Regions from separate parts of the Streptomyces sp. L2 genome, predicted to be linked through region 1. Evidence: riboswitches for the same ligand, from Rfam matches in the RefSeq annotation. Region 1 holds a riboswitch; each other region holds the start of a gene.
What was found. Region 1 has a riboswitch for thiamine pyrophosphate ahead of thiO (glycine oxidase ThiO). Riboswitches for the same ligand answer to the same signal wherever they lie in the genome.

Region 1 (2,262 bases):
GCGACCGTGCGCGGGCCCTGGAGTGCGTTGTCCCAGTGGTGGACGAGGAGCCGCTCGCCGTACCGGCCCGACGGGAAGGAGGCGCAGTCGCCGACCGCGTACACATCGGGCACGGAGGTGCGCAGGTGGTCGTCGGCGACGACCTCCCCGTGCGCGCCCAGCTCGACGCCGGAACCGGCCAGCCAGGCGGTGGCGGGCCGGGCGCCGATGCCGACGACGACGGCGCCCGCGGGCAGCCGGGAGCCGTCGGCGAGCACGACCTCACCGGGTTCCACGCGCGCCACGCGCGCGTGGGTGCGCAGTTCGGCGCCGGCGTCGGCGTACCAGGCGGCCATCGGGGCGGCGACCTCGGCGGGCAGCACGCCCGCGAGGGGGCGGTCGGCGGCCTCGACGACGGTGACCGCGCACCCGGCCTGGCGGGCGGCGGTGGCGAACTCGGCGCCGATCCATCCGGCGCCGACGACCACGATGTCGTGCTGCCGGGCGAGCACCGGCCGCAGCCGTTCGGCGTCGTCGAGGGTGCGCAGCAGGTGCACGCCGGGCACGCCCTCGGCGCCCGGCAGCAGGATCGGTGCGGCACCGGTGGCGAGGACCAGGTCGTCGTACGGCACCGGACCGGCCTCGGTGTCCAGCTCGTGATCGGCGGGGCGGAAGCCGAGCACCTCGCAGCCGAGCCGGAGGCCGACGTCGAGCGCCGCGAAGTCGACGTCGAAGGCGGACCCCTCGGCCTTGCCGAGCAGCACGGCCTTGGACAGCGGCGGCCGGTCGTACGGCTGGTGCGGCTCGGCGCCGACGACCGTGACGGTGCCGGTGAAGCCCTGTTCCCGCAGCGCGACCGCGGTCTGCACCCCGGCCATCCCGGCGCCCACGACGACCACGCGCCGCCCCGGCGAACCGCCCTCTTCCCGTGTCTGCTCAGTCACCCGATCACCATAAACAACTGACAGGCCGTCAGTCACCGGGGGCCGCCCGGGGAGGGCTAGGGTCTGTCCGGCGGATCAGGTCGCAGGAAATCGGCCGGGCCTCATCAGCACCGGTGAGCGGGGCTTGGCGCGTGCAGCTGCAAGGCGGAGGAGGGCGCCGACGCGGAGCGTCGGCAACCGACGACAACGCCGCAGATGCGCGTGCCAAGCCCCGCGTCTGCGGCATGATCCGCCGGACAGGCCCTAGCCCGGCGTGATCCGGAGCGGAGGCGCTAGGGTGGCCCCCGTACACGCACTCGCGGGAGCCCGGACGCACCGGGCTGAGAGGGAGGCTGGCGGCCTCCGACCGTACGAACCTGATCCGGGTCATGCCGGCGAAGGGAGGGGCTGGACGCCCATGTCGTCACGTACGTCCGACGTCCTCGTCATCGGGGGCGGGATCATCGGCCTGGTCACGGCCTGGCGGGCCGCGCAACGCGGGCTCACCACGGCCGTGGCGGACCCCGAGCCGGGAGGCGGGGCCGCGCGCGTCGCGGCCGGGATGCTGGCCGCGGTCACCGAACTGCACTACGGCGAGGAGACCCTGCTCGCCCTGAACCTGGAGTCCGCCCGGCGCTATCCCGGCTTCGCCGCCGAGCTGACCGAGCTGACCGGGCACGACCTGGGGCACCGCCGCTGCGGCACCCTCGCCGTCGCCCTCGACGCCGACGACCGCGCCCACCTGCGCGAACTGCACGCCCTGCAGCAGCGCTCCGGGCTGGACTCGGTGTGGCTGTCGGGCCGGGAGTGCCGGCGCCTGGAGCCGATGCTCGCACCCGGGGTGCGCGGCGGGCTGCGGGTCGACGGCGACCACCAGGTCGATCCGCGGCGGCTGGCCACGGCCCTGGTCGCGGCCTGCGAGAAGGCCGGGGTCGTGTTCCACCGCGTGTGGGCCGAGCGGCTGGACCTCGCCGGCGGGCGGGCCGTCGGCGTCACCACCGCGGACGGCACCGCGCTGCGCGCCGGACAGGTGGTGCTCGCGGCCGGCAGCCTCAGCGGGCGGCTCCCCGGCGTCCCCGACGACGTGCTGCCGCCGGTGCGGCCCGTGAAGGGGCAGGTGCTGCGCCTGACCGTGCCACCGCGGTTCGCGCCCTTCCTGAGCCGTACCGTCCGGGCCGTGGTGCGCGGCAGCCACGTCTACCTGGTGCCCCGGGAGAACGGCGAACTGGTCGTCGGCGCCACCAGCGAGGAACTGGGCTGGGACACCACGGTGACCGCCGGCGGGGTGTACGAACTGCTGCGCGACGCCCATGAGCTGGTGCCCGGGATCACCGAACTGCCGCTGACCGAGACCCGGGCC
Region 2 (2,262 bases), 4.0 Mb from region 1:
GTACGGCATCTGTCCACCGACGAGGGGACGACGCGCAAGACGCTGTGGCGGCTGTTCGACGGCACGCTCGTGGAGTCGGTGCTGATGCGCTACCCGGACCGGGTGACGATGTGCATCAGCTCGCAGGCGGGCTGCGGGATGAACTGCCCGTTCTGCGCCACCGGCCAGGCCGGTCTGGACCGGAACCTGTCCACCGCGGAGATCGTCCACCAGATCGTGGACGGCATGCGGGCGCTCCGCGACGGTGACGTGCCCGGCGGACCGGCGCGGCTGTCCAACATCGTCTTCATGGGCATGGGCGAGCCGCTCGCCAACTACAAGCGCGTCGTGGGCGCGATCCGGGCGCTCACCGACCCCGCACCGGACGGGCTCGGGCTGTCCCAGCGCGGGATCACCGTGTCGACCGTCGGCCTGGTCCCGGCCATCCACCGGTTCGCCGACGAGGGCCTGAAGTGCCGGCTCGCGATCTCCCTGCACGCCCCCGACGACGAGCTGCGCGACACCCTCGTGCCGGTGAACACCCGGTGGAAGGTGCGCGAGGTGCTGGACGCCGGTTTCGAGTACGTCGAGAAGTCCGGGCGCCGGCTGTCCATCGAGTACGCCCTCATCCGGGACATCAACGACCAGGCCTGGCGGGGTGACCGGCTCGGCCGGCTGCTCCGGGGCAAACCGGTGCACGTCAACCTGATCCCGCTGAACCCGACGCCGGGCTCGAAGTGGACCGCGTCCCGGCCGGAGGACGAGAAGGCGTTCGTCGAGGCGATCGCCGCCCATGGTGTGCCGGTGACGATCCGGGACACCCGGGGACAGGAGATCGACGGGGCCTGTGGCCAGCTCGCCGCGACCGAGCGATAATCTGGCCATGACAAACCGGCCAGAGTGATCCGGCCACGGCAATCCGGCCGTCTCATACATCTGCATATTCCGACAGGGGAGCGCCACAGCGCTGAGAGTGCGGCGGACAGGGCCGCAGACCCTCTGAACCTTGCCCAGGTCATTCTGGGTAGGAAGTTCGGTCATCACTCAAGCTGTTGCGCCCCGCCCGGGCCCCTCACGGAGCCCGGGCGGGGCCGCGTCTCTTCCTGGCCAACCCCAGGAGGACATCCAGTGCACCACAAGACCCTCGTGGCCGCGGCGGCCGGCCTCGGCCTGATCAGCCTGTCCGCGCTGACCGGCTGCGGCTCCGACGACAAGGCGTCGGCCGCCGACTCCAAGACCGTCACGCTCGTCAGCCACGACTCGTGGGCCGTCTCCAAGAACGTGCTCAAGGACTTCGAGAAGCAGTCCGGGTACAAGGTCCGCGTCCTGAAGGACGGCGACGCCGGCCAGGCCGTCAACAAGGCCATCCTGACCAAGGACAACCCGCAGGGCGACGTCTTCTTCGGCGTCGACAACACCCTGCTCTCCCGCGCCCTCGACAACGGCCTGTTCCAGCCGTACACCGCCAAGGGCCTCGGCACCGTCGGCTCCGCCTACCAGCTCGACGCCGACAAGCACCGGGTCACCCCCATCGACTACGGCGACATCTGCGTCAACTACGACAAGGCCTACTTCAGCAAGCACAAGCTGGCCCCGCCGCAGACCTTCGCCGACCTGGCCAAGCCCGCGTACAAGAACCTCCTCGTCACCGAGAACGCCGCCACCTCCTCGCCCGGCCTCGGCTTCCTGCTCGGCAGCGCCGCCCAGTTCGGCGACCAGGGCTGGCAGGACTACTGGAAGAAGCTCAAGGCCAACGGCGTCAAGGTCGTCGACGGCTGGGAGCAGGCCTACGACCAGGAGTTCTCCGGCTCCTCCGGCGGCAAGAAGGCCGGCGGTGACCGGCCGCTGGTCGTGTCGTACGCCTCCTCCCCGCCCGCCGAGGTGATCTACGCCAAGAAGCGGCCCAGCACCGCCCCCACCGGCGTCGCCACCGGCACCTGCTTCCGGCAGATCGAGTTCGCGGGGCTGCTCAGCAACGCCAAGAACACCCAGGGCGGCAAGGCGTTCATCGACTTCCTGCTCACCAAGGAGTTCCAGCAGGACATGCCGCTGAACATGTTCGTCTACCCGGTGGTGAAGGGCGCCCAGGTCCCGGCCGACTTCACCAAGTACGGTCCGGCCGCGAAGCACCCCGAGACCATGCCGCCCGCCAAGATCGCCGCCAACCGCGACCAGTGGGTCAAGTCGTGGACGTCGCTCGTACTGAAGTAGCCCCCCGCACGGGGCGCACCCGGAGTGCACGCGGGAGCGCGGCGCGGCTGGGCCTGATGGCCCTGCCCGTCG
Region 3 (2,262 bases), 2.0 Mb from region 1:
CGCACGATCTCCTCGGCCACCAACTCGCTGTTCGCCACGGTGCCCACGCTGCTCTGCGCGATCGAGAACAGCAGCAGCAAGGGCAGCGCGGCACCGGCGTAGGCGAGGACGAGGGTGTTGACCACCGACGCGATGTGGTCGCGCCCGATGCGGATGGCCGCCCGGTACAGACCGCGCCGGCCCAGCGAGGGATTGGCCTCGTGCAACTCCCAGACGGCCGAGGTCTGGGTCACCGTCACGTCGTCCAGGACGCCGAGCGAGCCGATGATGACGCCGGCCAGCAGCAGGCCGCTCATGTCGATCGACGGGTACAGGCCGTGGATGAGGCCCGTGTTGTCGTCCGTGTTGCCGGTGAGCGCGGCCCAGCCGATGAAGAGGGAGCCGAGCACACCGATCAGCGTGAGGGAGACCAGGGTGCCGAGCACCGCGACCGACGTACGCGCCGACAAGCCGTGGCACATGTAGAGGGCGATCAGCATGATGGCGCTCGACCCGATGACCGCCACGAGCAGGGGGTTCGAGCCCTGCAGGATCGCGGGCAGGATGAACAGGGTCAGCACGAGGAAGCTCACGGCCAGCGCGACCAGCGCCATGACGCCCCGCATCCGGCCCACCACCACGACGGCCAGGGCGAAGACCCCGGCCAGCAGCGTCATGGGGAACTTGCGGTCGACGTCCGTGACCGAGTACTGCAGGTCCTTCGGTGCCGAGGGCTCGTAGGCGACGACGACCTTCTGGCCCTGGTGCAGTTGGCGTGGCTGGTCCGGCTGCACGATCTCGGTGAACGTGCGGCCTTTGTCCTTGCCGCTGTCGACGCGGACCGTCGCCTTCTTGCAGGTTCCCTTCGCGTGCTGAGACGCCGAGTCGCCACCGGTGGCGGGGTTGTCACCGGTCGGCGTGCCGCCGCCGGAGGCGTTCACCGACGCACAGCTGACCTCGGCCACTTTGGCGACCGTGGCCTGCTGCGTCTGGCGGTCGAAGCCGACGCCGGTGCGCTCGTGCGGCGGGGCGCCGCCCGGCCAGAGCACCACCAGGCCGACCACGACCGCCGCGGTGAACGGGATCAGGATCGCCGCGATGACCCTGCGCAGATGTGCCGAGACGGGAGCAGCGGGGCCGTGGCTGTGGCTGTGGCTGTGACCGTGCGCGTGGCCGTGTCCGTCGTGCTGCGCCGCGTGGCCGCCGCGAGGCGGTTCCGGGGGCGGTGGCGGGGACTGCTCCATCGTCGTCACCGACCGATCATCGCAAGAACGCTGGGGGCCCCCTGTTCACCGCGCCCGAAATGACGCTAGCGTGGGGGCACCTTTGCACACGCGGGAGCTCGGAGCACCGGGCTGAGAGGGCGCTGACCTCCGTACAGGCGATGTTTCACGTGGAACGACCGACGTTTCACGGGAAACACCGACCGACGGAAGCCGCTGCGTCGACCGCCGAACCTGTTACCGGGTAATGCCGGCGTAGGGAGTAGGTCTCATGACCAACAAGGACGCACGCACGCCTGCCTCCGCTCAGGACGAGAAGTCCCAGGAGGCCGGGAAGTCCATCGGCTGGCACAAGGCGTACGTCGAGGGTTCACGCCCCGACCTGCGCGTGCCGGTCCGCCAGGTGCACCTCACGAACGGGCAGTCGGTCACGCTGTACGACACGTCCGGCCCGTACACCGATCCTCTCCTCGACACCGATGTCCGCAGGGGCCTGCCGCCGCTGCGGGAGAACTGGATCATCGGGCGCGGCGACACCGAGGAGTACGCCGGCCGTCCCGTCCGCCCCGAGGACGACGGGATCAAGCACACCGCGCCGCGCGGCGGTCTGCGCAACCTCGACGCCGTCTTCCCCGGACGCCCGCGGCAGCCCCGGCGGGGCCGGAACGGCACGGCGGTCACCCAGCTCGCGTATGCGCGCCGCGGTGAGATCACGCCCGAGATGGAGTACGTGGCCATCCGGGAGAACGTCGCTCCCGAGGTGGTCCGGGAGGAGATCGCGGCGGGCCGGGCCGTGCTGCCGGCCAACGTCAACCACCCGGAGATCGAGCCGATGATCATCGGCAAGCGGTTCCTGGTGAAGGTCAACGCCAACATCGGCAACTCCGCCGTCACCTCGTCCATCGAGGAGGAGGTGGAGAAGATGACCTGGGCGACCCGCTGGGGCGCCGACACCGTCATGGACCTCTCCACCGGGCGTAACATCCACACCACCCGTGAATGGGTGCTGCGCAACTCCCCCGTGCCGATCGGTACCGTGCCGCTCTACCAGGCGCTGGAG

Region 2: another riboswitch for thiamine pyrophosphate. It lies ahead of DBP14_RS07755 (thiamine ABC transporter substrate-binding protein); the one in region 1 lies ahead of thiO (glycine oxidase ThiO).
Region 3: another riboswitch for thiamine pyrophosphate. It lies ahead of thiC (phosphomethylpyrimidine synthase ThiC); the one in region 1 lies ahead of thiO (glycine oxidase ThiO).

The regions. Positions count from the first base shown of each region.
Region 1 covers NZ_QBDT01000001.1:5,911,109-5,913,370, reverse strand. Annotated here, with positions in the region: gene DBP14_RS26415 (FAD-dependent oxidoreductase) at 1-923, opposite strand, end outside; TPP riboswitch at 1,212-1,323, shown strand; gene thiO (glycine oxidase ThiO) at 1,321-2,262, shown strand, end outside.
Region 2 covers NZ_QBDT01000001.1:1,889,495-1,891,756, reverse strand. Annotated here, with positions in the region: gene rlmN (23S rRNA (adenine(2503)-C(2))-methyltransferase RlmN) at 1-855, shown strand, start outside; TPP riboswitch at 920-1,028, shown strand; gene DBP14_RS07755 (thiamine ABC transporter substrate-binding protein) at 1,108-2,190, shown strand; gene DBP14_RS07750 (iron ABC transporter permease) at 2,247-2,262, shown strand, end outside.
Region 3 covers NZ_QBDT01000001.1:3,877,431-3,879,692, forward strand. Annotated here, with positions in the region: gene DBP14_RS17105 (YibE/F family protein) at 1-1,223, opposite strand, end outside; TPP riboswitch at 1,304-1,481, shown strand; gene thiC (phosphomethylpyrimidine synthase ThiC) at 1,474-2,262, shown strand, end outside.